3 regions of the Arthrobacter sp. 001422645 genome follow, and region 1 is predicted to be linked to each of the others. Evidence: predicted binding sites of a transcription regulator. Region 1 holds the regulator's gene; each other region holds the start of a gene.
What was found. Region 1 encodes Rex, which represses fermentation and respiration genes when NADH is low (regulators of the CRP and FNR family bind a similar motif). Its sites were predicted from a motif close to CTTGTGAANNNNTTCACAAG; they were not measured.
Positions count from the first base shown of each region.

Region 2: AC6EUH_RS14650 (glyceraldehyde-3-phosphate dehydrogenase) is a predicted target of Rex. The motif match lies at 7,410-7,429, and genes of this name have one in related genera.
Region 3: AC6EUH_RS09180 (queuosine precursor transporter) is a predicted target of Rex. The motif match lies at 2,929-2,948, and genes of this name have one in related genera.

Region 1 is NZ_JCBANT010000001.1:619,991-629,876, reverse strand. Features, by position in the region: gene AC6EUH_RS02945 (alpha-hydroxy acid oxidase) at 1-866, opposite strand, end outside; gene AC6EUH_RS02940 (FadR/GntR family transcriptional regulator) at 1,003-1,692, shown strand; gene AC6EUH_RS02935 (3-deoxy-7-phosphoheptulonate synthase) at 1,954-3,066, shown strand; gene AC6EUH_RS02930 (helix-turn-helix domain-containing protein) at 3,256-3,468, shown strand; gene AC6EUH_RS02925 (30S ribosomal protein bS22) at 3,670-3,768, shown strand; gene AC6EUH_RS02920 (HAD family hydrolase) at 3,997-4,815, opposite strand; gene AC6EUH_RS02915 (glutaredoxin family protein) at 4,937-5,197, shown strand; gene AC6EUH_RS02910 (redox-sensing transcriptional repressor Rex) at 5,288-5,983, shown strand; gene AC6EUH_RS02905 (hypothetical protein) at 6,090-6,905, opposite strand; gene AC6EUH_RS02900 (hypothetical protein) at 7,118-7,822, opposite strand; gene AC6EUH_RS02895 (YceI family protein) at 8,061-8,609, opposite strand; gene AC6EUH_RS02890 (histidine phosphatase family protein) at 8,816-9,481, shown strand; gene AC6EUH_RS02885 (TlpA family protein disulfide reductase) at 9,484-9,886, shown strand, end outside.
Region 2 is NZ_JCBANT010000015.1:19,688-29,573, reverse strand. Features, by position in the region: gene AC6EUH_RS14685 (acyl-CoA dehydrogenase family protein) at 1-895, shown strand, start outside; gene def (peptide deformylase) at 956-1,528, shown strand; gene AC6EUH_RS14675 (alpha/beta fold hydrolase) at 1,677-2,378, opposite strand; gene ppk2 (polyphosphate kinase 2) at 2,458-3,255, opposite strand; gene AC6EUH_RS14665 (1-phosphofructokinase family hexose kinase) at 3,546-4,502, shown strand; gene AC6EUH_RS14660 (HNH endonuclease family protein) at 4,504-5,307, opposite strand; gene AC6EUH_RS14655 (hypothetical protein) at 5,407-5,616, opposite strand; gene AC6EUH_RS14650 (glyceraldehyde-3-phosphate dehydrogenase) at 5,701-7,197, opposite strand; RNA gene rnpB (RNase P RNA component class A) at 7,481-7,874, opposite strand; gene AC6EUH_RS14640 (SPFH domain-containing protein) at 7,986-8,834, shown strand; gene AC6EUH_RS14635 (alpha/beta hydrolase) at 8,861-9,736, shown strand; gene AC6EUH_RS14630 (YaaA family protein) at 9,823-9,886, shown strand, end outside.
Region 3 is NZ_JCBANT010000007.1:19,851-29,736, reverse strand. Features, by position in the region: gene tgt (tRNA guanosine(34) transglycosylase Tgt) at 1-1,204, shown strand, start outside; gene AC6EUH_RS09190 (hypothetical protein) at 1,293-1,649, shown strand; gene AC6EUH_RS09185 (putative endonuclease domain-containing protein) at 1,702-1,992, shown strand; gene AC6EUH_RS09180 (queuosine precursor transporter) at 2,052-2,747, opposite strand; gene AC6EUH_RS09175 (ABC transporter ATP-binding protein) at 2,981-3,829, shown strand; gene AC6EUH_RS09170 (ABC transporter permease) at 3,829-4,611, shown strand; gene AC6EUH_RS09165 (MFS transporter) at 4,778-6,190, opposite strand; gene AC6EUH_RS09160 (hydroxymethylpyrimidine/phosphomethylpyrimidine kinase) at 6,333-7,214, shown strand; gene AC6EUH_RS09155 (serpin family protein) at 7,372-8,646, opposite strand; gene AC6EUH_RS09150 (pyruvate dehydrogenase) at 8,796-9,886, opposite strand, start outside.

The DNA.
Region 1 (9,886 bases):
GGGTCGAACATCGAGTTGATCAGGTCTGCGACCGTTCCGGTGTAGCGCGACAGTGACGCGAAGGTCAGCGGCTCGTGGGTGAGGAAGTTGAACCACCACGCCGGCCGGTAGGACGCGTCCAGTACGGTCTTGACAGTCAGTGCCGGCGGGATGGTCATGCCGTTCCGGACGTCGCGCAGCCTGGCCCCGGCGACGGCGGTGTCCACGGTGACCATTAGGGTGTCGTTGCCGGCCCTGGCGGCGCGCTCGATCAGTTCCAGCGAACGGTCGCGGTCCGTCCACAGGTAGAGCTGGAACCAGTTCCGGCCGTCGGGTGCTGCGGCGGCCACGTCCTCGATGGAGGCCGTGCCCATGGTGGAGAGGGTGTAGGGGATGCCGGCGGCGGCGGCGGCCTGGGACCCGGCGTACTCGCCCTCGGACTGCATCATCCGGGTGAAGCCGGTGGGTGCGATGCCGACCGGCAACCGGGACGGCTTGCCAAGGATCTGCGTCCCGAGGTCCACGCGGGAGACGTCGCGCAGGATACCGGGGCGGAACTCGATGTCCAGGAAGGCCTCGCGGGCACGGCGGAGCGTGATTTCACCTTCGGCGGCACCGTCGGTGTAGTCGAACGGGGCCTGTGGGGTGCGCCGTTTGGCTATTTCCCTGAGGTCCCAGATGGTGCTGGCGCGCCGCAGCCTGGCGGCGCGGCTGAACTCGGGCTTCTTGAACTGCATCAGCGGGGCGAGGTCCGAATACTTGGGGACTCGGCGCTTGAGGGCTGCCGGGATGCTCCCCGGGGCGGGTGCGGCTAAGGGGCTGCCCGTGCCGGTGTCTGCGGGTGTCGTGGGCGCCTCGGGGATGCCGGGTTCGATCGTCTGCGTCATTGCTGCCTCCGGGCAGGTCTGGTGTTCCTGGATGTCGGGACCCCGCCGGACCAAGGAGCTAAGCTCAGCCGTCGGGGGAGTGTGGTCCAACCACAGTCTAGGCGTGTGGTCCAACCACATCAAGTAGTATGAGCGCATGCGTACCCACCAGCTTGTCCTGCAGTGGATCGAGGGCCAGCTGTCCAGCGGCCAACTGGCCGTGGGCGGGCGGCTCCCGGCCGAGCGCTCGCTCGCCGAGCAGCTCCAGGTCTCCCGCACATCCGTCCGGGAAGCCATCCGCGTCCTGGAGGCTATGGGTGTGCTCCGCGCCGGGGTGGGTTCGGGCCCGGATGCGGGGACCGTCGTCATCGCCGATCCCACCGCGGCCCTGGGCTCGGCGCTCCGGCTGCACGTCGCCACCTCGCACCTGCCCGTCCGGGACGTCGTGGAGACGCGCGTGCTGCTGGAGTCTTGGGCCGCCTCCCGGGCGCGGCCGGAGTCGCCCGCCCTCGCCGAGGCGGCCCGGCTGCTGGAGCAGATGGACGGCTGCGCCGGGACGGAGGAATTCCTTGGCCTGGATGTCCGCTTCCATCTGGCCCTCGCGGATGCCGCGGGCAATGCCGTGGTCAGCGCGATGATGGGTTCCCTGCGCGAAGCCATCCAGGATTATGCCGGACGCCTCACCGGAAACCTCCCTGACTGGGATGCCACTGCCACCAGGCTCCGCGCGGAACACCGGGGGATCCTGGCGGCCATCACCAGTCACGACGGCGGCCGCGCGGCGCAGCTGGTGGCGGACCATATCGAGGGCTACTACGCGGAAGCCGGGCTGGGCCCCGGGGCGTGACCCCACAGCTGATCTTTCGGCCAGGGCCACTATGTTACGGGCCGGACTTTGCCGAGGAGACAATCGCCGGGCTATGGTCGAGTCATGACTAACCGTTGGTATGCGTATTTTTCGTTGGCTCTGGAGGGGCCCGCGTCTAGCTGACACGCATCCAACCTTCCTTCAGAGCCAACAGGGCAGAGATCATTCTCTGCCCTTCGCCATTTCCCGGCGGGCTCTGATCTGGGCCCGCTCCGCACCCCCGGAACAGGACCCCCGCACATGAGCATCGAAGCAGCCCCCGAATCCCAGCAGTCCACCTCGAACCTGCGTGTCAGCGAGTTCACCCCGCTGCCGACCCCGCAGGACGTCGTCGCGGAACTGCCGCTGGACACCCGCCTGGCCGACGTCGTCGCCCGGGGCCGGGACGAGGTGCGCGCCATCATGGACGGGGTCGATGACCGCCTGCTCGTCATTGTGGGGCCCTGCTCCATCCACGATCCGAAAGCCGGCCTGGAGTACGCCCGCCGGCTGGTCAGCCAGGCCGAGCAGCACAAGGAAGACCTGCTGATCGTGATGCGGGCATACTTCGAGAAGCCCCGCACCACCGTGGGCTGGAAGGGCCTCATCAACGATCCCCGGCTCGACGGCAGCCACGACATCGCCGCCGGGCTGCGCGCCGCGCGCCGCTTCCTGCAGCAGGTCACAGCGCTCGGCCTGCCGGCGGGGACCGAGTTCCTGGAACCCATCAGCCCGCAGTACATGGCGGACCTGGTCTCCTGGGGCGCGATCGGCGCCCGCACCACCGAAAGCCAGATCCACCGCCAGCTGGCGTCCGGGCTGTCCATGCCGATCGGCTTCAAGAACGGGACCGACGGCGACCTGCAGGTCGCGCTCGACGCGTGCAGCGCCGCCGGGGCGGCGCAGGCGTTCCTCGGCATCGACGGCGACGGCCGGGCGGCTCTGGTCTCCACCGCAGGGAACCCGGACACCCACATCATCCTCCGCGGCGGGCGAAAGGGGCCCAACTACTCCGCCGCCGATGTCGAGGCCACCACCGCCAAGCTCGCGGCCAAGCAGCTCAACCCGCGCCTCATTGTTGACGCGAGCCACGCCAACAGCGGCAAGAACCACCACCGGCAGGCGGAAGTCGCCCTCGAAATCGGCTCACAGCTGGAGCACGGAGGTGCCTCGGCCGGGGCCATTGCCGGCGTCATGCTGGAGAGCTTCCTCGTGGGCGGTGCCCAGAACCTCGACGTCGACGAGCACGCCGCCGGAGCGGACGCGCTGGTCTACGGCCAGAGCGTGACAGACGCCTGCATGGACTGGGACGTCACGGCCTCGGTACTGACGCAGCTTGCGGCGTCCGCGCGCATCCGCCGGACGCGGGCCTAGGAAGTCGTGCCGGCAGGGCGGAGCCGCGGAATTTCCGTTTCCGGCACCTGGGATTGCGGCGCAAGTCTTTCACATGGGCACCATCAGCCCCTACAGTATCTAGTACATGGTTGTTTGATGACTCAGCATCGGCACACCGCCATGTCACTCAGATGGGGCTGTCGTTCGCTTGAGTAAAGGAATAAGGAAATGTCTTCGGAGGCTAACTTCTCCAACGCACGCTTCTTGACCGTGGCCGAAGTCGCGGATGTGATGCGCGTGTCCAAAATGACCGTGTACCGGCTTGTTCATTCCGGCGAGATGCCGGCAGTCCGTTTCGGGCGCTCCTACCGGGTGCCGGAAACCGCCGTCGAGCAGTACCTCAAAGGTGCTGTTGTCGACGGGCACACGGAAACAGCTTGACCCTTCCGCGTCTTCTGCGGCCGGAATAGGGCCTGCAGGAGACCATGAGGCGTCAGCGGTCGTGGTGTGCCCCCGATAGGCGGTACCCTGTTAAGGAACGTTTTACGTCATTGTAAGAACCTGTCAGTTGTACAGTCTGCTGCTTAGACCGCGGACCCTTTCCAACAGGCAGGTACTGCATCTAGCCGGTAAGGAACTTTCGTGGGTTCAGTTATTAAGAAGCGTCGCAAGCGTATGGCCAAGAAGAAGCACCGCAAGCTGCTTCGCAAGACGCGCCACCAGCGTCGCAATAAGAAGTAGAGATACTTCACACCATGTGAATGCCCGTTGCCGTTATGGCAGCGGGCATTTTCTTTGGCGTCCCACCCGTGGTTCGGAGATGCGCCGCGGATTCGGACGGGCGCTCCGGGTTCGGAGATGCGCCGCGGGTTCGGACTGACGCTACGCGGATCCACGCAGCGTCCGTCCGAAAGTGCAGCGTGAGGCAGGAAGCGTAGCGGAAACGGGCGGGTCGGTCGGCGGTGCGGGTCAGACGGTGGGCCCGCGGAAGCGGGAGAACCCCCGCCAGAGGCCGTAGATGGCTCCTCCAACAGTGGCGGCCTTGAGCCCCAGGGTGGCCGCGCGCCGTCCGGAGCGGAAGTCGTAGACCGGCCAGTTATGCTCGCGGGCATGGCGGCGGAGCCGGGAATCGGGGTTGATGGCCACGGGGTGCCCCACCATGCTCAGCAGCGGAATGTCATTGTGGGAATCGCTGTAGGCCCAGCAGCGGGCCAGGTCCAGGCCCTCGGTCTCGGCCATCGCGCTGACGGCCACCGCCTTGGCCGGGCCGTGCAGGATCTCGCCGACCAGCCGGCCGGTGTAGGAGCCGTCCAGGATTTCGCCCACCGTGCCGAGGGCGCCCGTGAGGCCCAGCCGGGTGGAGATCACCGTGGCCACCTCGATCGGTGTCGCCGTCACGAGCCAGACTTTGCGGCCCACCCGGAGGTGCTGTTCGGCGAGGGCCTTGGCCCCCGGCCAGATCCGGGATTCAATCATTTCGTCGTAGACTTCTTCGCCGAGCGCCTCAATGTCTTCAACGGTGAATCCGGAGGCCAAGCCCAGGGCGGTGTCGCGGACCGCGTGGACGTCATCCATGTTTTCCCCGCGCAGCACGAACATCAGCTGCTTCCAGGCAAAGCCGGCCGCCTGGGGAATGGTGAACGCCCCGCGCTGGTGCATCTTGCGGGCCACATGGAACAGGCTGGCGCCGCGCATCAGGGTGTTGTCGACGTCGAAGAACGCGGCTTCGCCGTGCTGCGGTGCTGCAACAGGCTCAGTGACCACAGCGGCGTACTTCTCTTCGGGCATGCCACGAGTCTAGTCAACGCCGGGGCCCGTTCCCGCCGCCCTGCCGCGGCGGTGGTGCCGGATGTGCCGGATGTGTCGGGTCGCGTCGACGCGGGACGGGCCGCCGGGCTACCGTGGAGCCATGCCGAACCCCGACGTCGTCCTCATCACCAAAGCCGACTGCCACCTATGCTCGGCGGCGCGGGCCGCCGTCGACCGCGTGACAAAGAGCCTGGGAATCGGTTGGCGGGAACAGCCGGTGGATGACGACGCCGAACTGCGGGAGCGCTTTGCGGAGGAGATCCCGGTGGTGCTGGTGGACGGTGTCCAGCGGGACTTCTGGAAGATCGATGAAGTCCGGCTGGAGCGGACACTGCGGCGGGTGCTGGACCGGCAGGCCTGACGCGCCGGGAGCGGTTGGACAGACTGCTTTGTTCGCTGAACCGCGGGGGCTCTAGAGTGGAAGTCACAACGCGACTCAATGGAGCAGATAGTGACTTCGCTCGATTCATCCCCTGAGGCGCTGCCCGGGGGAGCAGGGACTGCCTCCAAGCAGATTCCGCCCGCAGCCGTGGCCCGGCTGACCATCTATCTGCGTGCCCTCACCACCCTGCTTTCGGAGGGCGTGGACAGGGTGTCCTCCGAATCCCTGGCCGAGGCCTCAGGCGTCAGCTCCTCCACACTCCGCAAGGACCTTTCCTATGTCGGCTCCTACGGGACCCGCGGCGTCGGCTACGAAGTGCAGTACCTCAACCGGCACATCGCCGCGGCGCTCGGCCTGACGCACGACTGGAAGGTCGCGATCGTCGGTGCCGGCAACCTCGGCAAGGCCCTGGCCCGGTATGGCGGGTTCGAGTCCCGCGGGTTCGATATCGTTGCGATTTTCGATGCCGACCAGTTGGTGGTGGGCAGCGAGGTGGGCTGGCTGCGTGTCAGTGACGCCGCGGATCTGGAGCCGGTGCTGCAACGGACCGGCGCCAACATGGTGGTCTTGGCCCTGCCGGCCGCCGTGGCCCAGGACGTCTGCGATCGTGTGATTGCCGCCGGTGTGCGCAGTATTCTCAGCTTTGCGCCGGTGATGTTGCAGGTGCCGCCCGGCGTGAACCTGCGCAAGGTGGATATGGCCACCGAACTCCAGATCCTTGCCTACCACGCACAAAGGGCGCAGGACCCGGAGGATGCTGACTAGTTTCAGTCAGCCGTCCGGCTCCCGCGCCCTCAGCGCTGGCACCTGGCCGCCGGATGCGGCGGCCGGGTTTCCCTGCCTAGTGCTGGTGCTTCGTTAGTGCTGGTGCCTAGTACGGGCCGCCCGGCTGCCCGTACGGGTTGGCAAACGGCTGCTGCTTACTGAAGTACGGCGACGCTGCCGGCAGGTACAACAGCACAATGCCGGCGATCCCGAGGAGAACGGCCAGCGTGCCGAGGCTCAGCGGGAAAATGCTGAAGATCGACAAGGCCGCGAAGACTGTGCCGAGGATCCGTGCCCAGTTCTTGCCTTTGCGCACGTTCAGGGCGACCAGGGCGTAGAGCCCCGCACTGATCAAGGCGAACACGAGGATGCTGCCAACGAGGACGCCCCGGATGTCCTCAAAGCTGACGTCCGCGCCGCTTGCGGACATCTGCTCTTCGAACATGTTCCGCATATCGGGGGAGTCCAGGGTGCCGAGGGCCATCAGCAGGGAGAGGATCCATACCACGCCGGACGCGACGATGAGCCAAAAGGCCGTGTTGACGAGCTGGGGCATGCCGGACGTGGCCTGCGGCTGCTGGGAGGGGTACTGGGCATAGGGGGACTTGCCGTACTCGGGCTGTCCATACCCTTGCTGTCCATACCCTTGCTGACCGGGCTGCGGCTGGTTGTACTGCGGCTGGTTCTGGCCGTACTGGGGAATCTGCGGTGCGTTCTGACCGTACTGCGGCGCGGACTGACCATACGGTGGCGCGGACGGCGCCTGACCATACTGCGGTGCCGAGGGCGGCGTCTGTCCGTACTGCGGGGCGGACGGCGGCTGCTGACCGGGCTGCGGCTGGTTCTGGCCGTAGCGGGGGGCCTGCTGGTCGCCGGGCTCGGGGGCGTCCGGGTTCGACGGCGGGACTGGCGGGATGCTCATGGGCGTTCCTTTGCATGGCGGACTGGTTCGGATACCGGAAACAGCTTCCTGCCCTGCCCCCAGCATGGTTACGTCCACCGTACCGCGCACCGGCGTCAGGGCGGATCATTCCGGAGAGGTATTCTCACCGCGCGTCAGGCGGGCGCCGCGGGGTGCGTCCACGGGCAGGGGGAGGCCGCCGCGGCAGGGCTCGGACGGTAATCAGGGATGGTTCAACTGCGCCCTCGCAGCGAGGCGAACCATGCCTGCGAGTTGGGCAGCCACATCAGCACGGTCGCCACGAGGCTGATGACGAAGCCCGGCCAGCTGCCGCCGCCCCGGCCGTCGGCCGCACTCGCGTTGAGGATGGCCAACAGCAAGGAGATGCCGGCGACCATCGTGAGAGCGAAGCGGGCCCATTCGTGCCCTTCCTTCATTTTCATGGCAAGGATCACCTGCGCCGCGGCGAGGGCGAGTGCCAGGAGCACCAGGAGGAGCACCACGAACCCTAGACCAGGAGCCACTGCCAGGAGCACGAAGGACCCGAAGAGGCCGATGACGCCGCCGAGCAAGCCCAGCAGTCCGCCGATGAGCCAGATCCAATAGGCGACCTTGAGCTCGGTCGGCAGCCACGTCACCGTAAACATGCCGGAGAAACCTTCGCGCGGCATGGCGTCGTTGAAGTTCCGCGGCCGGTCCGTCGGCAGTTCAAAGCGGAAGCCCCCAGCCGGGCGGCCCGGCGCTTGATCCCCAAGTGGCGGCTGGTAATCCCGCGGCTGGTAGCCCGGAGCCTGGTAACCCTGCTGCGGCGGCTGGTTGCCCTCCGGCGGAGCCGGCGTGACCCGAGGCGGCTCGGCGCCAGCGGGCGGGACGGTGCCCGGCTGCGGGGGCCGGGCACCCGGCGGCTGCGGCGGGGGTACCTCATTGGGGTTGCTCATGGGTCTCACTGTAGACCGCGAATCTGGCGGTATCTAGGGAATCTGGGTGTGTTGCGGAGCATGTCGGAGCGGATCAGAAACGGGCCGCCGCGTACTGCTCAAACGGCCCTCGGCCTCGGCGGCCGCAGTCCGGGATAAACGCGGCACCCCGCTCCGTCGCAAGGACGAAACGGGGTGCCGGAGGCTGAAAGCCCCAGGGTGGCCCGGTCGCGGGGACCGGCCAGCCATGTGGTGCGGACTAGGCCGCGGGGGCGATGAAGGCCAGTTCCAGGTTGACGGCAACCTTGTCGCTGACCAGCACGCCGCCGGCTTCGAGGACTGCGTTCCAGGTCAGGCCGAAGTCCTTGCGGCTGATCGTGGTCTCGGCGGACAGGCCGGCGCGGGTCATGCCGAACGGGTCGACTGCAACGCCGTTGAACTCGGTCTCGAGGGCCACCGGGCGGGTAACACCCTTGATGGTGAGCTCGCCCTGGAGTTCGTAGGCGTCACCCTTGGGGACGATGGTGTTGGAGACGAAAGAGATTTCCGGGAACTGCTCGACGTCGAAGAAGTCCTCGCCGCGGACGTGGCCGTCGCGGTTGACGTCGCCGGAGTCGAAGCTCGCGGTCTTGATGGTGGCGTTGACCTTTGAGTCGGCCACGTTTTCGGCGAGGTCCAGAGTGGCCTCTGCGTCCTTGAACTGGCCGCGGACCTTGCTGATGCCCGCGTGGCGGACGGTGAAGGCAATCTCGCTGTGCGAGTTGTCGAGGGTCCAGGTGCCGGTGGTGACGTTTGCGGGAAGTGCCATGGTGTTTCTCCTTGAGTCGGGTGCTGCGCTTGGTCTGATCGTTAGTTGAAGCATCATTTGTTGAAGTCTCAACTAACTGCTTCACCCAGTATAAACATGCATTTGCATCTTTTATTCCAACTGCGGGGAACATTTTTCAAAACGCCTCAGTTCTACTTCATGTAGAAGATTTCGAATCGCCCGACATCTTTGAGAAACTGGTACACATGCCCCAAGCCACTGTTCATTTGCTCCGCCACGGCGAGGTCTACAATCCCGATGGCGTCCTGTACGGCAGGCTGCCGGAATTCCACCTGTCCGAGCTTGGCAGGGAGATGGCCCGGACGCTTGCCGAGCACTTCAGGGAGCGGTCCGCGCAGGGAGCGAATATCGTCCACCTCGCGGCCTCGCCGCTGACGCGCGCGCAGGAGACGGCGCAGCCCATCTCCGAAACGCTCAACCTCCAGATCGCCACCGAGGCCCGGATCATCGAGGCAGCTAACTACTTCGAAGGGCTCCACGTCGACAAGGCGGAGATCCTCAAGCCGAAGCACTGGCCCATGTTGCGCAACCCGTTCCGGCCCTCCTGGGGCGAGGCCTACAAGGACCAGGCCGCCCGCGTTATGTCCGCGGTGCAGGACGCCCGCCTGCGGGCCATCGAACTCGGCGGCGAGGGTGCTGAAGCCATCCTCGTCAGCCACCAGCTGCCCATTTGGGCCACCCGGCTCAGTGCCGAGGGCAAACCCCTGTGGCATGATCCGCGCAAGCGCGAATGCACGCTCACTTCGGTCACGTCCCTGGTGTTCGACGACGCCGGGAACCTCCTGCGTGTCGAGTACAGCGAGCCTGCTGCCGCCCTTCTCCCCGGTGCGTCCAGCACCCCCGGAGCCTGAGCATGGCCGGAAACAATGCCAGCGCGTCACCCTTGTCCCGCCGCAGCGTCCTGACGGCGGGCGGTGCGGCCCTCGCCGTCGTACTGGGCCTCTCCGGTTGCGCCCAGGAGGACGCGCTGGCCCAGCAGGCCAAGGCCGGAGACAACAAGAACTATGTGGCCGGCGACGGCTCGGTGACGGAATTCGCCGTCGCGGACCGCAAGAGCCCCATCGCCATCCAAGGCACGCTCTTTGACGGCACTGCTGTTACTGCTGAGGCCTTCCAGGGCCAGGTGACGGTGCTCAACTTCTGGTTCGCGGCCTGCGCGCCCTGCCGGGTGGAGGCGCCCACACTGGAGGCCCTGCACCAGGATTTCAATAACCAGGGCGTGAAGTTCTTCGGCGTCAACCTTCGCGACGAAAAGG
Region 2 (9,886 bases), on a different contig from region 1:
CCTGGCCTTCCACCTGCACGATGACATGGTCCTCCCCCACCTGCTGGCCTACGGCTCCGACGACCTCAAGAGCCGCTGGCTCCCCGGCATGGTCTCCGGCGAGAAGGTCACCTCCATCGCATGGACCGAGCCCGGAGCGGGTTCGGACCTGCGCGGCATCCGCACCAAGGCAGTGCGCGACGGCGACGACTGGCTGATCAGCGGCCAGAAGACCTTCATCGGCAACGGCATCTCCGGGGACGCGTCCCTGGTCCTGGCGCGCACTGACGGCAGCACCGGCCGCGGAAAGCACGACTCCTTCTCCCTGTTCATGGTCGGCAGGGGCGAGGGCTACAACACGGGCAAGCAGCTGGACAAGATGGGACTCAAGGCCTCCGATACGGCCGAACTGTTCTTCGACAACGTCCGTGTACCGCACGCGGACCTCGTTGGTGAGGAGGGCAAGGGCCTGCAGTACGCCGCCGAGCAGCTCCCCCAGGGCCGGCTCGCGATCGCGGTGGCAAGCTCCGCCGTCGTCCGCGCCGTCTACGAGGCGACCGTGGCGTACACCAAGGACCGCAACGCCTTCGGTGAGCGGATCATCGACTTCCAGAACACCCGGTTCGAACTGGCGGACATCCTCACCGAGGTCGAGGTCACCGAAACGTACGTGGACCAGGCCATCCAGGCCTTCAACGCCGGAGAGCTCGACGCCGCCTCCGCCGCCCGCGCGAAGCTGTGGGCGTCCGAACGCGCGAAGTCCGTCACCGACCGCTGCCTCCAGTTGCACGGCGGGTACGGCTACATCCTGGAATACCCCGTGGCGCAGGCCTTCCTGGCCGCCCGGCTGCTGACCATCTTCGGCGGCACCAACGAAATCATGCGCGACGTCGTCGGCCGCACCATCGCCGACTGACCCACACAGCAACAGCAACAGCAACAGCAACAGCAACAGCAACAGAGGAACTTTCCTGCCATGACCGTCCTGCCCATCACGATCTGGGGCGAACCCGTGCTGCACCGCCGGGCCGCCGAGGTTGAAGTCTTCGACGACGAGCTCCGGACCCTGATCGCCGACATGTTCGAGACCAACGACGCCGCCAATGGCGTCGGTCTCGCCGCGCCCCAGGTGGGGGTCGGCAAACGGCTCTTCGTCTACAAGTTCGACAACGACGACGGCGCCCCGCCGTCCGGGGTCGTCGTCAACCCGGTCCTGACCCTTTCCAAGGTCTCCGGCGCGCTGCCGGATCCGGATGAGGAAGAGGAGGGCTGCCTGTCCTTCCCGGGCGGGCAGTACCCGCTCAAGCGCGCGGAGTGGGCCCGGGTGCAGGGCTTCGACGGGGACGGCAACCCGGTCGATTTTGAGGCGACGGGCTGGTTCGCCCGGGTCCTCCAGCACGAATATGACCACCTAGACGGCAAACTCTACGTCAACCGCCTCCTTGACCGGTACGCCCGCAAGGCCATGAAGCTGGCCAAGAAAAGCGGCTGGGGTGTCCCCGGGCTGACCTGGATGCCCGGCGTGGATCCAGACCCGTTCGGGCACTAGGTTCTGGGCGGTCCCCCATGTTCGGCGTCGACGTGGCCGGCATGCGGCGAATTTCCCCGCCTTTGATGCCGAGGCGCCGGAAATCCCCGGCGGTTTGGCAGGACACGCCGGCGGCGGGTCCCAAAAGTGGGGAATTTCCGCCGCGGAATTAGCTGCGGTCGACGGCGGCAAGGATCGCCGCGCCCAGCTCGGCCGGCTTGGTGAACTGCGGCCAGTGCCCGGTGGGCAGGTCCACGTAGTCGACGTCGCGAACGCGCCCGAGTTCCGCAACGTACGGGTGGCCGCCGGCGATCATTTCAATGAGCATTGACGACGGGAACTCGCAGGCGATGACGGTCGCCGGGACGTCGTAGCGGCGCTCGTCGTTCAGCCGCTGCTGGTCCTGGGCCACGCCCTTGGGCTGCGGGATGGCACGGGCCCGGAACATGGACCGCAGCTCCTCGTCGAGGTCGGTGAGGTCTTCGTCCTCGAACAACTCCCACGGCGGAAGCGGCACCGCGTCGCCGTCGTCCGGCAGGTCGTCGTTGATGACGCCGCCGTCTCCCAGCGGCCCGCTGTCCACGTAGATCGCCCGGACCACCCTGTCCGGGCGGGCGTCGACGGCGCCGTGGATGATGGCGCCACCGCCCGAGTGGCCCACCAGGACCACGGGGTCATCGAAGGCGTCGATTATCGCCACCACGGCGTCGATATGCGTCCGCAAGCCGATGCCGGCCCGCGGCGCGTCTGCCGATTCCAGCCCGGGCAGCGTCAGCGGGTGGACGTGATGTCCGGCCGCAACCAGCGGCGGGGTCACCTCCTCCCACGATGAGGCGTCCAACCAGAAACCGGGTACCAGGATGATGTCCATGCCGGTACCCTACCTTCCCGGTCCGACGAAACGGCCGTGGAGCGTGGAAATGCCGCCTCACGGATTTCCCGCTGCGCGGTTATCCCTCGTCCGGCCTCTGCAGCATGGCGGCGTGATCCGGAACGTAGCGGAACAACTCCCGGGGTGGGCGCGTGTAGTTGACGGCCTTGGGCCGTTCCGGCAACGTCACCGGCTCCATCCGGACTTCCGTGTAGTCGATGCTGGAGAGCAGGTGGGCGATCATGTTGATCCTGGCCCGGCGTTTGTCCTCCGCCTCGACCACGTACCAAGGCGATTCGGCGGTGTCTGTCTGCATGAACATGTCATCCTTGGCCCGGGAGTAGTCTTCCCAGCGGAGGATCGACTCCCGGTCCATCGGCGAGAGTTTCCACTGCCGCATCGGATCATCCAGCCGTGACTTGAAGCGCCGTTCCTGTTCCGCGTGGCTGATCGAGAACCAGTACTTGAACACGAGGATGCCGTCCTGGACCAGGAGGCGTTCAAAGACCGGGCACTGCGCCATAAAGCGTTTGTGTTCGGCGGGCGTGCAGAATCCCATCACGTGTTCGACGCCGGCCCGGTTGTACCAGGAACGGTCCATCAGGACGATCTCCCCCGCGGCGGGGAGGTGCGCCACGTAGCGCTGGAAATACCATTCGCCCCGCTGCCGCTCCGTCGGGGCCGGCAGTGCCACGATGCGGGCCACGCGCGGATTCAGGTACTGGGTGACCCGTTTGATGGCACTGCCCTTGCCTGCGGCGTCGCGCCCTTCGAAGATCACCAGCACCCGCGCGCCCGAGCTGCGGACCCATTCCTGGAGCGCGACGAGCTCGGCCTGGAGCCGGAAGAGCTCTTCCTCGTACACGCCGAGGGGCAGCCGCGCGGGCCTCGAGGACTTGCGGCCCGACCCGCCTTTCCGGGCTGCGTTTTTCTTGCCGGTGCCGTCCTTTTTCTTGCCAGCGCCGTCCTTGCCGGAGGCGGCCGTGTCGGAGCCGGCTGTGTCGGAGCCGTCTATGTTCTGTGCCATGGCGCCCGTCCCATTTCATCGCGGCGTGGCGGACCTTCTGCCGCTTTTCCTGCCGCGCCCATTCTCGCCGAGCGGTTGACTGCCCACAAGGGGACGGCGGACCCGGGACAGCCCCGGGCCTGTGCTCCTATGCTGGGGCCATGGAAGCCCCCGGACGGAGCATGATGCAGCCCATTCTCACGCTTACCGTCAATCCCGCGCTGGACGTAAGCACTGCAACGGAGCGCGTTACCAGCGGCCACAAACTGCGCTGCGGCGCCAGCCGCCTTGATCCGGGCGGCGGGGGCGTGAACGTGTCCCGGGTGGTGCAGCGCCTGGGCGGGCGGACACTGGCGGTCTACACCGCCGGCGGACCCACCGGAGAGGCTTACCGCCGCCTCATCGAGGCCGAACGCATCCCCACCCTGGCGGTGCCCATCCAAGGCAGTACGCGCGAGGACTTCACGGTGGACGAGACGACGACGGGCAAGCAGTTCCGCTTTGTGCTTCAGGGCCCCGAACTGAGTGAACCCGAGTGGCGGCTGTGCCTGGCGCTCGTGGCGGATTCGATTCCCGTGGGTGGGTACGTCGTGGCCAGCGGCAGCCTGCCGCCGGGGGTCCCGGATGATTTCTATGCCCAGGTGGCGCGGCTGGCGCGCCGGCATGAGGCCCGCTGCATTGTGGACGCCTCCGGCCCGGCGCTGGCCGAAGCCCTCGCTGAGGGGGTGTTCCTGGTGAAGCCGAGCCGGCGGGAGTTGGGGCTGCACTTTGGCACAACGCTGGAGAGCGGTGAGAGCCAGGTTGAGGCCGCCGCGGGGCTCGTCGCGGACGGGTCCGCGGAGCATGTCGCCCTGACCCTGGGTGCGGAAGGTGCCGTGCTGGCCTCGAAGTCCGGGATCCTTCGGCTGGCCGTGCCGGAGGTGGAGGTGCGAAGCACCGTCGGTGCGGGCGACAGCTTCCTGGCCGCCTTCGTCCTCCGCCTGGCGCAGGGCCGCACCCTCGCGGCGGCGCTCCGGGCCGCCGTCGCCGCCGGAAGCGCCACGGTGACGACGCAGGCCACCGAACTCTGCCACCGGGAGGATGTGGAGCGGCTGGAGGCGGGACTCGCCGCCGGGTAGTTTACTGAGTCTCGGGAACAACCGTCTGCTGCCCGGGGCAGGAGGCGAGGACCCTTTTCATGGCGTCCTTCTCCGCCGGAGTGACCCACAGACGGTAGGCGGCTTTGACGGAGATCTGCCGGGCGACATAGTGGCAGCGGAAGTTCTTGTTGGGCGGCAGCCAGGTGGCGGCGTCGGACGCGCTTTTGTCCTGGTTCGCGGGGCCGTCGACGGCGATCAGGTTCAGCGGATCGTTCGCCAGGTGCTCGCGTTGCGCGGGTGTGAGCTCCTGGGCGCCCTTTTGCCAGGCATCCCCCAGCGCCACGACGTGATCGATCTGGACTGCCTTGCTGCTCCCGGATCCCCGTCGGAAGGTGAGCTGGCGGCCGGTGTAGGGTTCCCGGAACGTGCCGCCGGCCACCCGGCACTGGGATTCCTCGGTGAATTCGGCGCCGGAAAGGTCCCGGCGGAGGATGTCGTTGCGGGTGTCGCAGCCGTTGCGGTCCACGTCCAGCCAGGCCTGTCCGTACGCGCTGCGGTCGTAATTGTCCTTGGCGGCCCGGCCTTTGACGGGAAGTGTGTCCAGCAGCGCCGCCGCGGGACCCCGCGTAACAGGGCGCACGGAAGGGACCGCGTCCATCCAGCCGGTTGCCAGGACGGGAGCTTCGCTGGGTCCTCCCGCCGGCGGCTCGACGGCGGCAAACTGCCCGACGGTGAAGAACCAGCCGAGTCCCGCGACGACGGCGAGTGCCGCAGCGGCAAGCAGGGCCCACGCCTGGCGGGACCGGCGTCGTTCCCTCCGGAACTCCGCCCAGGTGAGCGTCATGCCGGCTTCCGGGCGGGGTGAAGTCTCTTCACCCCCGAAGCCTAGGCCGCTCCCCCGGCGCCCCGGGGGTTGTCCACAGTGTGGAGGACGGGTGCCCTGTCAGTTCTCCCTGGTCACGCGTACCAGGTCTTCGTTGGCGAGGGCCATCAGCGATTCGAGCTGCTGGACCCGCGCCTCGTCGACGTCACCGGCCGCATACTTGGCGCGGGCGTCGTCGAGGAGCCGTTTGGCTTCCTTGGCGTTCGCGCGGGCGACGTCCAATGCGTGTTCCAGGGTGGTTTCGTGCTCCACTGCCGAGTTCTGTTCCATTGCACCATTGTGGTGCTCTTTCCCGGCCGATTCCAGAGGATCGGCCGGGAAAGGCAGAACGGCACAGAATTCAGGCGTGGGATCTCAGGCGTCGACCTCGACGGGCAGGCCGGCCGCTTCCAAGGTGGCGGCAGCGTCCTTGGCGGGGAATGACGGCGGGTTCACGCCGGCCATTTCCTCCATCACGCGGACCACCTGGCAGCTGTAGCCGAATTCGTTGTCGTACCAGACGTAGAGAACCAGGTTCTTGTCGTTGGAGATCGTGGCGAGGCCGTCGACGATGCCCGCGCGGCGCGAGCCGACAAAGTCGGTGGAGACCACTTCGGGAGAATCGATGTAGTCGATCTGCTTGCGGAGGTCCGAGTGCAGCGACATTTCCCGCAGGTAATCGTTGACTTCGTCCTTGGTGGTGCCGTTTTCCAGGCTCAGGTTCAGGATGGCCAGCGACACGTCGGGGGTGGGGACGCGGATGGAGCTGCCGGTGAGCTTGCCCAGCAGTTCGGGCAGCGCCTTGGCGACAGCCTTGGCGGCGCCGGTCTCGGTGATGACCATGTTCAGCGCGGCGGAGCGTCCGCGGCGGTCGCCCTTGTGGAAGTTGTCGATCAGGTTCTGGTCGTTCGTGAACGAGTGGACCGTCTCCACGTGGCCGTGCACCACGCCGTACCGGTCGTTGATGGCCTTCAGCACGGGGGTGATGGCGTTGGTGGTGCAGGAGGCCGCTGACACGATTGTGTCCGAGTCGGCGATGGTGCCGTGGTTGATGCCGTGAACGATGTTCTTCAGCTCGCCCTTGCCCGGCGCCGTGAGCAGGACCCGGGAGACGCCCTTGCTCTGCAGGTGCTGGGACAGGCCCTCGGCGTCGCGCCAGCGTCCCGTGTTGTCGACCACCAGGGCGTCGTGGATGCCGTAGGCGGTGTAGTCGACCGTGGCGGGGTTGTCCGAGTAGATGACCTGGATCTGGACACCGTTGGCGGTGATGGTGTCGTTTTCGAGGTCCACCTTGATGGTGCCTTCGAAGGAGCCGTGGACCGAGTCGCGTCGCAGGAGGCTGGCGCGCTTGGCGAGGTCGTTGTCCGAACCGCGGCGCACCACGATGGCGCGCAGGCGCAGGCCGTGGCCTCCGCCGGCCTTTTCGATCAGGAGGCGGGCCAGGAGCCGGCCGATGCGGCCGAAGCCGTAGAGGACGACGTCGGTGCTGGTGCGGTCATCGCCGCCGCGCTTGCCCACGACGTCGGCGAGTTCGGCACGGAGGAACTCGTCCAGGGTGGCGCCGTTGCCCTCGGCCCGGTACTTCTCGGTGAGGCGGGCAATGTCGATGGCTGCGGCGCCGAGCTCCAGCTTGGTCAGGGCATCCAGCAGCGGGGCGGTCTCTTCGAGGCGCAGTTCTTCCTTGCTCATCCGGCGCGCGAAGCGATGGGCCTTGAGGATGTTCATGGTGGACTTGTTGATCAGGCTGCGGCCGTGGATGGAGGTGACCACGTTGTTTTCCCGGTACAGCCGGCCGATCACCGGAATCATGGCCTCGGCGAGCGCCTCCCGGCCCATCCACGTATCAAGACAAGAATCTGACGTCTGGCTCACAGAAATACCTTCCTAGAATCCACCACATACGACGTCGTATGCGGAAGTCGGCGGCCGGAGGTTCTCCGGCACCTCGGCGCCGGGGATTCGGTCCACCCCGGGCGCCTGTCGAGCAAAGAAAAGCCACCGGCTGCGAACGCAGACCCGGCGGCAGAACTTCTACGTTCACCATCCATTCTACGGGCGGGCCGGCGGGGTCCGGTGCCCGGTGACGCGTGAAATGACTCACACGGGGCCAGACCGGGCAGGATCGGGGCGCGAGGCAGAGCCGCGGCGATGTGGGTGGATGGGTTGACCGATACGCCGGGTTCTGTGTTCCCGTGCCGTTACCAGCACAGGAGTAGCGGCCATCCATCTACGAACGCCGTTGCCGACGCCCTCCAGCAGCCTACCCGGACACTCGGGCGGGCAGCCCTCAAACGTGTCCTGTCTGGCCTTGCTCCGGGTGGGGTTTACCTAGCCTTCCCGGTCACCCGGGAAGCTGGTGGTCTCTTACACCACCGTTTCACCCTTACCTGCCCTGCGGCCCGTGCAAGCACACGCCGCATGCAGGCGGTCTGTTCTCTGTGGCACTGGCCTGCGGGTTACCCCGAGTGGGCGTTACCCACCACCCTGCCCTGCGGAGCCCGGACGTTCCTCGAGCCACTTCCGTGGCGCGCGGCCGCCTGGTCAACCCATCCGCCGTCCATTCTACGGTCTCCCCCGGCGGAGCCCTCCCACCAGCGTATTTTGGGGCCGCCGGTGGGAGAATTGGAGGAGTATTCCTGCTAGTCAAGGAAACGATTGAAGTGAACTGGACAGCCATCATCATCTGGGTCCTCGCCATCATCCTGGTGCTCATCCTCGCCAGGATGTCGATCAAAATTGTCCGTCAGTATGAACAAGGCGTCCTGTTCCGGCTGGGCCGGGTGGTCGCGGTCCGGATGCCCGGCCTGCGGTTTATCATCCCGGTGGTGGACCGGCTTCAGCTGGTGAGCCTGCGGATCGTGACAATGCCGATCCAGTCACAAGGGATCATCACCCAGGACAACGTCAGCGTCGACATCTCGGCAGTGGCGTATTACCGGGTGGTCGACGCCGTGAAGTCCGTCGTAGCGATCGAAGACGTCGCGGCGGCCATCAACCAGATCGCCCAGACCACCCTGCGGAAGGTGGTGGGCCGGCACAGCCTGGACCAGACGCTGTCCGAGACCGAGCGGATCAACAGCGACATCCGGGAAATTTTGGACGCCCTCACCCTGGAATGGGGCGTCGAAGTGACACTCGTTGAACTCAAGGACATCCAGCTCCCGGACAGTATGAAGCGGGCGATGGCCCGGCAGGCGGAGGCCGAGCGGGAGAAGCGGGCCAAGATCATCGCGGCCGAAGGAGAGGCGATCGCTGCCGTGGCGCTGGGCGCGGCATCAGACACGATGATGGCCCACCCCGTCGCCCTGCAGTTGCGGAATCTTCAGTCCCTCGTGGAGATCGGGGTCGACAAGAACTCAACGGTCGTCTTCCCCGCGCCCTTGATGAGCACCATCGCCGAACTGGCAGCATTTCTGGCACGCGAGGACCACGCGGCCAAGACAGGGATTGCGGGAACGCTGGCGACGCCACCGGCGGAGTCACCGGCGCCACCATTTAGGGCCGCGTAGCCCGCGGCCGGGCCTAGGATCGATGCATGGACCAGTCCGCCCTGACCCGGCGCAGGCTGCTTGAGCTGGCAGCTATTGGCTTTGGTGCGTCCGCGCTCACAGCGTGCACGGAAGGCCTCACACCGGTCGAGACATCCCTTCCCGCCGCTACCGCACCGACGGCCGCCGCCCCGCTGACCGTCCGGACCAGCGCCGGCTCCTTCGTCTCCGCCTACCGGCCCGGGGTCGCCACGCGCTGGTCCCTGGCCGCGCCCGATATGCCGCCCGGCAACGCTCAGCCCGAACTGCCCGTGGCGATCTTTCTGCACGGACTCGGCGGTGACCACTCCGTCCTGCTGGAGAGCCTGGCTGCCGACGAGGCCCTGCGGCGGCACCTCGACGCCGGCGGCGCGCCCTTCGCGATCGCGGCCGTGGACGGCGGGGACAACTGGTGGCATCCGCGCGCGAACGGCACCGACACCCAGTCAATGCTGGTGAAGGAATTTGCGCCGTTCCTCGGACGGCGGGGCTACGACCTCGGCAGGATCGGCCTCGTCGGCCTCTCGATGGGAGGTTTCGGGTCCCTCCTGCTCGCCTCCCAGGGCAGGCTGCCCGGGGTCCGGGCCGTCGCGGCCATGAGTCCGGCGGTCTGGAAAGCGTACGATCCTCGCTTGAACAACGCCTTCGACGGCCCGGCCGACTTCGCGGCACACGACGTGTTCGCGCTCCGCTCCGGCCTCGCGGCACTGCCCAAACGGATCGATTGCGGCACGGGAGACGACCTTGCCGCCACGGTTCGTGACTACCGTGCCGGTCTGCCGGGTGCCGTCGAGGGTGGTTTCCAGCCCGGCGGCCACGACGACACCTACTGGCGTTCCGTCCTGCCCGGCGTGTTGTCCTTCCTGGGCCGCAACCTCGGCTGACCCCGCGGCTTCCGGGCCGGCCAGTCCGAGCAGGCGCAGTGCCGGACGGCGGGCCGCCACCGGGATCGGACGGCTAAGATTGGCCAGTGCTGATTCTGCTGCCGCCCTCCGAAGGCAAGACCCCCGCGACGGCCGGCAACGCCGTCGACT
Region 3 (9,886 bases), on a different contig from region 1:
CTCACCGTCGGAGGCGCAAATTTCGGCCAACGGCGGGGAATTCCTCGGCCGCACCGGCACCATCACCACCCCTCACGGCGAGATCCAGACCCCGGCGTTCATCGCCGTCGGCACCAAGGCAACCGTCAAGTCGGTGCTCCCGGAGTCCGTGGCCGAGCTGGGCGCCCAGGCCGTGCTGGCCAACGCCTACCACCTGTACCTGCAGCCCGGCGCCGACATCCTGGATGAGGCCGGCGGGCTGGGCGCGTTCATGAACTGGCGCGGGCCCACGTTCACCGACTCCGGCGGGTTCCAGGTGATGAGCCTCGGCTCGGGGTTCAAGAAGGTCATCGACATGAAGTCGGTGGACAATTCAGGGCCCGATGACGCCGTCGCCCCCGGCAAGGAGCGGCTGGCCCATGTGGATGAGGAAGGCGTGTGGTTCAAGAGCCACCTCAACGGCGACCGGCACCGCTTCAGCCCCGAAATCTCCATGAACGTCCAGCACCAGATCGGCGCGGACATCATGTTCGCCTTCGATGAGCTCACCACGCTGCAAAATTCCCGCGGCTACCAGGAGGAGTCCCTGGAGCGGACCCGCCGCTGGGCCGAGCGTTGCATCACCGAACATTTCCGGCTCACTGCCGAGCGGACGGGCAAGCCCTACCAGGCCCTGTTCGGGGTCATCCAGGGCGCGCAGTACGAGGACCTGCGCCGGAAGGCCTGCCGGGACCTGGGCGCGATGAACTTTGACGGCTTCGGCATCGGCGGCGCCCTGGAGAAGGAGAACCTCGGCACGATCGTGCGCTGGTGCAACGAGGAACTGCCGGAGAACAAACCCCGGCACCTGCTCGGCATCTCCGAACCGGACGATATTTTCACCGCGATCGAGAACGGCGCGGACACCTTCGACTGCGTCTCCCCCACCCGGGTGGCCCGGAACTCGGCGTTCTACCACCCCACCGGCCGGTACAACCTCTCCGGTGCCATGTACAAGCGGGACTTCGGCCCGTTGCAGGAAGGCTGCGACTGCTACGCCTGCCTGAACTATTCGCGGGCCTACATCCACCACCTGTTCAAGGCCAAGGAAATGGTTTCCGCCACGCTGATCTCGATCCACAACGAGCGCTTTGTGGTGAAAATGGTCGACGACGCCCGTCTCGCCATCGAGGCCGGCAACTTCTTCGAGTTCAAGGCCGAGACCCTGCGGAACTACTACTCCTAGGCTCCGGGTCGCCGCCGATTCGACGGTTCCCTGCGCCCACGACGTCGGGAAACGTCGAGCAGGCGGGCACCCGTCGGAGCTCGTCCGCTTGCGCCGCGGCACTTACGCCCGCGCAGAATGGTGGCGGGGGCTGAACTCCACCGTCCGACGGCGGCAACTGGTCTTCGCCCATGCGCTCGGGACGCTAAGGACGTCGCCGGGGCGCTTTGTCTACAGCCACGTCTCGGGCGCCAGCCTGCATGACCTCCAGCTGTGGAAAGTCGATGACCGCGTGCACCTGACCCAGGAAACATCCCCCTCCGGGATCTCGCCGCCCGGATGGGCGCTGACCTTGGCCTCGTCCGGGCCCGGTGCGCCGATCTCGCAGGCCGCAATGGAGTGGTCGCCTTGCGGCGGGCCCTCGAACTGGCTGACCCCCGCTCCGAGTCTGCTGGCGAAAGCCTGACAAGGGAACTGCTGCACAGGCTCAGGATGACGCCTACCCAGAGGTGCAGTACGTGGTCCGGACTCCGCTCGGGGAGCATCGGCTGGACTTTGCCTGGCCGGAGCGAAAAGTTGCCCTTGAATTCGACGGGAACACCAAGTACTTCGACTACCGTCCCACCGGCGACGTACTGTTCGCCGAGCGGCGCCGCGAGAAAGCCCTGATGGAACAGGGCTGGACTTTCATCCGGATCGAGTGGAGGGACTTGTTCAACGAAGTGGAGTTCAAGTACCGGGTGTTACGGGCGTTGAGCCGCGGCACGGCCGCCGACAGCCCGCCGTTTCGACGGTTCCGCAGCGGCTAGACGGTTCGCGGCGTCGTGTGGGCACCGAACCGTCGAAACGGTGGAGGAACGAGGAACCCTTACGCCCCGTAGCTCGGTTCGCGCTTCTTGATCCAGCCGATCGCGCCCGCCGTGACCGGGACGAAGAGGAACTCCACAAGGGTCTTGTAGAGGAAGCCCACGGCGACGTAGTTCACGAAAGTGCCGACGTCGGTAATCCCGATAACGGAAGCCGCGATGCTGCAGAAAATCAGGGTGTCCACGAACTCCCCGGCCACCGAGGAGCCCATGATGCGCGCCCACAGGGACTTCTCCCCCGTGCGCGCTTTCATCTTCACGAGGATCCAGGCGTTGATGGTCTGTCCGGCCAGGAACGCCAGCAGCGAGGCGAGCACGATCTGCGGGACCGGGCCCAAGGCGCCTTCCAGCGCGGCCTGCTTGGCGGTGCCGAAATCGTCGTCGAAGCCCGGCAGCGCGATGATGACCCAGTAGCAGAGCGACGCGAAGACGGAGAGCGCGAAGGTGGTGAAAATGGCCTTGCGCGCCACCTTGAAGCCATAGACCTCGCTGATGACGTCGCCCAGGATGTAGGCCAGCGGGAAGAGGAAGAAGCCGCCGTCGGTGATGATCGGGCCGATCGCGACGCCCTTCGATGCCCCGATGTTGGACAGGATCAGCACCACGGCCATAACGGCGAGCATGATGCCGAAGTACGGGGAGCCGATGGAAGCGAACTTCGGCGGGGCTGCTGCCGGGATGGTCTTGGCGGAAGTCATGGGTGTTCCATTCGTAGTGGTTCGCTCGGCGCCCGGATCCTCATGGAGGACAACACGGCGGCCGGCTGTATTAGCACTGGATGGCTCCTGGCGGGCTGGCCGCGGGAACCGCCTTCCATTCTCTCACCCCGCGCCAGCATACGAACCGGCCGCCGCAAGAACCGGAACCTGTGCTGGGCCCGCTGTGAATACTTGCACTGTGAACGCTCCGGACGTGGTGGCAGGATGGGGCCATGGAGGAGACCCATCCTGCCACCGCAGTTTCCACGCGCGCCCTCGTCAAGCGGTACCGCGACGTCACCGCCGTCGACTCGCTCAACCTCGATGTCCGCCGCGGCGAAATTTACGGATTCCTTGGCAGGAACGGGGCGGGAAAGACAACCACTATCCGCATGCTGCTCGGCCTGATCCGACCGAGCGGCGGGGAAGTAACCGTACTCGGCCGGCGCATCATCCCAGGGGAGACGAGCGTGTTCTCGCGCGTCGGATTCCTTGTCGAGACGGCCACCGCCTACCCCAATCTCACCGTGCGCGAAAACCTCGACATTCAGCGCCGCCTCACCGGCTCACCGCCGGGGTCGGTCGAGGACTCAATCACGCTGCTCCGCCTCGGCCCGTGCGCCGGGCGGCGCGCCGGGCAGCTCTCGCTCGGCAACAAGCAACGCCTCTCGCTCGCCCGCGCGCTGCTGCACTCCCCCGAACTGCTGGTGCTCGACGAGCCCGCCAACGGCCTCGACCCGGCCGGCATCGTCGAGATCCGCGAACTCCTCCGCTCACTCGCCGACAAACGCGGCGTCACCGTCTTTATGTCGAGCCACATCCTTGCCGAGGTCGCCCATCTTGCCGACCGTATCGGCATCATCCACAACGGGCGTCTCATCGAGGAGTCGTCGCGCGACGACCTCGCCGCGAAGGCACGCTCCTTCGCGGCCGACGCCTACACCCCGGAGGAACGCGAGCAGGCGCTGCTGACGCTGGACCTGGAGCGTTACTTCCTCGCGCGCACTGGCGATGCAGCCACGGGCGAGGCAGCCGCGGGCGCTGCAGCCACGGGCACTGCAGCCAAGGGTTCCGTGGCCTGATGTTCGGTCAGGTTCTCGCCACCGAGTTCACGAAGCTCCACCGCGCCAAGGCGACCTGGGCCACCCTGGCCGTGCTCGCGATGATGCCGCTCGGCATAGCGCTGTTCATGTGGATCGTGCGCGAGCCAGGGCGGGCGGCCCAGCTGGGGCTTGTGGGCACCAAAGCGAGCCTCGCTGGCCTCGAGGCGACGTGGCCCGAATACTTCTACATGCTCACCCTGGTCTTTGGCATTGGTGGGATGCTCCTGCTGGCGTTCATCGTGGCCTACTTGTTCGGCCGGGAGTACGGTGATGCCACCGCCAAGAACATGCTCGCGCTGCCCGTGGCCCGTCACTGGTTCGCCGTCGCCAAGCTGGGGGTCGCGGCTGTGTGGTGGATGGCACTCATTGTCCTCGTCCTCCTCGAGGCGATGGCGATCGGATTTGCGATGGGGCTGCCGGGGTTCTCTGCGGAGCTGGCCGCTGCCGGCCTGGCCAACGTGCTGCTCGCTGCGTCGATATCCTTCCTGCTCGCTCCCGTGGTTGCCTGGATTGCCGTGTTGAGCCGCGGTGAGGTGGCCCCCATCGCCTTCTCCCTCGTGATGCTCGCCTTGGGGAACCTGTTCGGCAGAACCGGCTGGGCGGAGTGGTTCCCCTACTCGATCGTCCCGCTGCTGATCGGAATGGTGGCGGACCCGGTCGATACGCTCACGGCGGGCAGCTACGTGGTGCTGGCGGGGACGTTCACGGCAGGCACCATCGCGACGATCCTGCAGCTGCGGTTCGCGGACAACGCCCAGTAGGCCCGGCCGGACGGCTGCAAACCCGGCCGAACGGCCGCCAGCGGCAGCGCCCGCGTCACCAGCGCCCGCCTCAACAACGACGGCGGGCCGCCAGCTCCCGGAACGTACGTTCCGTAGCCGGCAACCCGCCGTCGTAAGCGTGCCCTTTAGCGAGCGGCCGGTGGCCCTACCGGCGCGAGGCGTCGACGAGGTCCTTGTCGTCGTCCAGGCGACCGTCGCCCGGGGAAACCGGGGCAGCCGCGTGCTCCCAGGCGTGGCCCTGTTCGTGGTCCAGGTGCGTGGACTTCTTGTTTTTCAGCGCGAAGATGTAGACCAGCAGCGAGAGGCCGATGGCCACGGTGACGTAGGTGAAGAACAGGTCCACCTGGCCGGCTTTCTGCAGCGCGGCGCCAATCAGCGGAACCGTGCCGCCGAACAGCGAGTTGGCAATGGCGTACCCCAGGCCCACGCCGAGCGCCCGGATGGAGGCCGGGAACAGCTCGGCCTTCACGAGGGCGTTGATCGAGGTGTAGCCACCGACGATCAGCAGGCCGCCCAACATCAGCAGGAACGCCGTGAACGGGTCCTTGGTCCCGGCCAGGGTGGACAGCAGCGGCCACGTGAACAGCAGGCCGGTGATACCGAACCAGAGCAGCAGCGGCTTCCGGCCAACCTTGTCGGAGATGAGCCCGTAGACCGGCTGGAGCAGCATAAAGATGAACAGTGCCCAGAAGTTGATCACCGACGTGTCTGTCTTGGCGATGCCGGACGTATCGTTCATGAACTTCAGGATGAAGTTGGTGTACGTGTAGAACGCCACGGTGCCGCCGAGGGTCACGCCGATGCAGATCAGCAGGGGCTTCCAGTACTGGGTGAAGAGCAGCTTCATGGTGCCCGGCTGGGCAACGCCTGCAACGGCAGGAACCTTCGCGGCCTCGACTTGCTCCTCGGACACGGTTTCTTCCATCGAGCGCCGCAGCCACAGGACAACGAGCGCCGCAACGCCGCCGATTGCGAACGGGATGCGCCACCCCCACTCGGTCAGCGCTGATTTGTCCATGGTGTTCTGCAGGATGACCAGCACCAGCAGCGCCATCATCTGTCCGCCAATGAGCGTGACGTACTGGAAACTGGAGAAGAATCCGCGGCGCTTGGAGGTAGCGGCCTCGGACATGTAGGTGGCGCTGGTGCCGTATTCGCCGCCGACGGAGAAGCCCTGGATCAGGCGCACAAAGATCAGCAGGATCAGCGCCCAGACGCCGACCTGCTGGGTGGTCGGCAGGATCGCGATGGCGAAGGAACCGGCCGACATCAGCGTCACGCTGAGCGTCAGTGCGGCTTTGCGGCCCTTGCGGTCGGCGTAGCGGCCGAAGAACCAGGCGCCGATCGGGCGCATGAGGAACGACGTCGAGAAGACGGCCATCGCCTCAAGGCCCGCCTGGAGCTCGTCCTCGGAATTGAAGAAGTGCGACTGGAAATACGCCGCGAAGACTGTGTAGACGTAGAGGTCGTACCACTCCACGAGGTTGCCGGCAGAGCCTTTGAGAATATTGCTTACGGCTCGTCTCGTCTGCGCCGATTCGGACAGCTGGGTGCTCATCAATGAACCTTCCTGGATCCGGCGCCGCAAGAAAGCAACACCGTCCGCCACCTTATTAGCGGTGATCCGGAACACTTGGGTTTTGTTCATATTGGTCATGCGCACAATGCGGGCGGTTTTCCGGTGATGGCAGGATGGGACCATGACTTCCACCGCCTTCGACTCCGCCGCCCTGGCGGCCCCCGCCCACGACGACGCCGCGGCCGCTCCCGCCGTCGCCCTGACCATCGCCGGCTCCGAAGCGACCGGCGGCGCCGGCGCGCAGGCCGATCTGAAGACCTTCCAGGAACTTGGCGTGTTCGGCATTGCCAACCTGACCTGCATCGTGTCCTTCGATCCGCAGGACAACTGGAACCACCGTTTCGTCCCGGTCGACCAGCAGGTCATCGCCCACCAGTTGGAGGCGACGACGGCGGCCTACGGTGCCGCGTCCGGCGCTCCGTCGGTTCTGGACACCGTGAAGATCGGCATGCTTGGCAGTCCGGCAACGATTTCCACGGTCGCCGAGGCGCTGGCCGGCTCCGCCTTCAAGAACGTGGTCCTGGATCCGGTCCTGATCTGCAAAGGCCAGGAGCCCGGCCACGCGCTGGACACGGACCAGGCCCTCAAAGCGCAGATCCTGCCGCTGGCCACGTTCGTTACACCGAACCATTTCGAGGCAGAGTCCCTCTCCGGACTTGAAATCACCGACCTCGAATCGCTCAAGGCCGCCGCGATCCGGATCCACGAGCTCAGCGGCGCCGCGGTGCTCGCCAAGGGCGGCGTGCGCCTGGCCGGGCCGGACGCCGTCGACGTCTACTACGACGGCGACACGCTGGAAGTGCTGTCCGCCCCGAAGGTGGGCGACGTGGCGGTGTCGGGCGCCGGCTGCTCGCTGGCGGCCGCGGTGACGGCCGAGCTGGCCAAGGGTGCGACGCCGCTTGAGGCCGCCCGGACGGCCAAGGCGTTTGTGACCGCGGGAATCCGCAACCGGGTGGCTTCAGGAGCGCCGTTCGACGCACTGTGGCAGGGCGGCCCGCGCTAAACCCGCCAGATTCGACGCTCCCTCAGGTCTGGCAGCTTCTGTCCGGACGCTCCCTCAGTTCTGGAAGCTACTGTCCGGACGCTTCCTCAGTTCTGGAAGCTACTGTCCGGACGCTTCCTCACGTGCTGCGGCAGCCTGCAGAATCCGCGGGAGCGTCTCAAGATGAGCGGGGATCGGACACCCTGCCCATAAAAAGGGGCAGCCCGGTCTCGGCATGGACGATCTCGTAGTGGAACGGCCGGTCGAAATGGATCACCGTCGTCGCCGCTGCGCCGCTGACGGCCCGCGCGTTGATCTGGGTCACGGCAGCGGCAACCGTGCCTTTCTCCGCCACGGTGATCGTGGCGGACTGCCCTGCCGCTTGGATCTTGAGGCCGCGCTGGATGGCGTTGAAGTCGGTCTTGGTGTGGAGCATTTTCTGCAGGCCCAGGTCAGTGAAGACTTTGCGCAGTTCAAAGTCGGTCTTGTGGTCCCACCGTGGCAAGAAGATCTGCACGGGAGCCGGGGCTGCGGATTCAAGGGCCAGGGCAGCGTCGGCGGCTTCCTGCGGTCCGGGCATGGCGGCCCCGGCATCCGGCAGAACGAGCCGCATCACAAATCCCTCGGCATAGGGCAAGTTCACCGCCTGCCAGCCTGCACCCTGGGCGAAGGCAAGGTCCTGAACGCCCGACATGGTGGAGGCGGAAACCTGCCCGCCGTCGGGCGTGGTGAAGGGCAGATCGGCAGTGTCGGCCGGGTCGAAGGGGACCCTCCACGCCGAGGCGAAGTACACGGCGTTGAGCACGCTGAACGTGTCTCTACGGTCATACTTCGCGGGCCCCGTCTTGATCCGTCCGCCGGTGTTCTGGTTCACCCAGGCGTCGATCGCCGGCTTGGTGGCCGCCTCATCCTGGAAGTCCACCGGGTACACACCGGTTCCGTAATACCGGGCCAGGGACTGCAGATAGCCCTCGCCCGTGGGCTCGCCCTTGTCTATGAACAAGCCGTTTGCCGTGTGCAGGACCGGCCGGCGCGGAGGGTCCTTTTCGTCCACCGAGGCGGGGTCTCCGTCGAAGGCTTCCAAGGATGCCAACAGCGCGTTCAGGGCGGCGTCGCGATGCTCCGCGGGGAGGCCCAGCACGCCGTCCATCTCGGCAGCGGTCCCCCCGGATGCGCCCACCCGCAGCATGGCCAGGGCAATCAGCATGCTGCCCGGGGACGAAACCACGTTTCCGTTTCCGGCGTTCCCGCCGTCTGCCAGAAGCGCGGCGCCCAGCTTCCGTGCCGACGCCCTAAGCTGGGCGAACTCGGCCGGATAGGCGGCCCCTTCCGCCGAAGCGCGTTCGACGCCGTCGGCCTTCACCATCGCCGGCGGCGAGGAGGAACAAGCTGTCAAGGCCAATGCCATGGCCGCACCCGCGGCAACCAATCGCGCCGAAATCTTCTGTTTCATCGCGCCCCCAAGGAATGGCGGGGATCCGCCTACGGCCAGTCAACCAGCCCGCCCGGAAAAGAGCGACCACGCCCGGGTCACGATTTGACGCCGGTCGGGCCACCCGATTCGCCGGAAACGTGCGGGTTTCCGGCCTCAGGAAAGGGCTGTCAGCGGCGCGGGATGTTGCGCAGGTTGCTCCGTGCCATGCTGACGGCCTCGCCGGCGCCCCGGTTGAGGACCACCTTGGACATCGCTGTGGCGAAGCCCAGGACCTGGGCGCCCTTGATCTTGGGCGGGAGGGACAGCGCCTTAGGGTCCGTGATGAGCTCCACGAGCGACGGTCCGGGGTGGGCGAAGGCTTCCCGGTACGCGGCCTCGATGCGGGACGGGTCGGTGACGCGGACGGCGTGGAACCCCAGGGCGCGGGCCACCGCGGCGTAGTTGGCGTCGGGCACGTCCACGCCGAAGTCCGGGAGCCCGTCCACCAGCATCTCCAGCTTGACCATGCCCAGGGTGGAGTTGTTGAACACCACGACGTTGATCGGGAGCCGGTGCGCGGCAACGGTGACCAGCTCCCCCAGCAGCATCGACAGGCCGCCGTCGCCCGATACCGACACCACTTGGCGCCCGGGGTAGGCCAGCTGGGCACCGATCGCATGGGGAAGCGCGTTCGCCATGGATCCATGCAGGTAGGACCCGATCAGCCGGCGGGTTCCCAGCGGATTGATGTACCGGGCGGTCCAGACATTGCACATGCCCGTATCCGCGGTGAAGACCGCGTCTTTCGCTGCCACCTGGTCAAGCACCGACGCCGCGTATTCGGGGTGGATCGGCTCTTTGGTTTCCACTTTGCGCGTGTAGGCGCCGACGGCCTTGTTCATCAGCCGGTCGTGCTTTTTGAGCATCGCATCGAGGAAGCGGCGGCTCTTCTTCGGTTGGATCAAAGGCATCAGGGCCGCAAGGGTGGGCAGCACGTCGCCGTGGACCGCGACGTCGACGTCGGTCCTGCGGCCCAGATTCTGCGCGGCCCGGTCCACCTGCGCCGTGCGGGTTGCGGGCAGGAACTGGTCATAGGGGAAGTCTGTGCCGAGCAGGATGAGCAGATCCGCGTCCTCGATCCCCTCGGCCGCGGCGCCGTAGCCTAGCAGCCCCGTCATGCCGATGTCATAGGGGTTGTCGTACTGCATGAAGTCTTTGCCGCGGAGCGAGTGCCCGATCGGGGCGTTCACGGCTTCCGCGAGGGCGATGACCTCGCCGT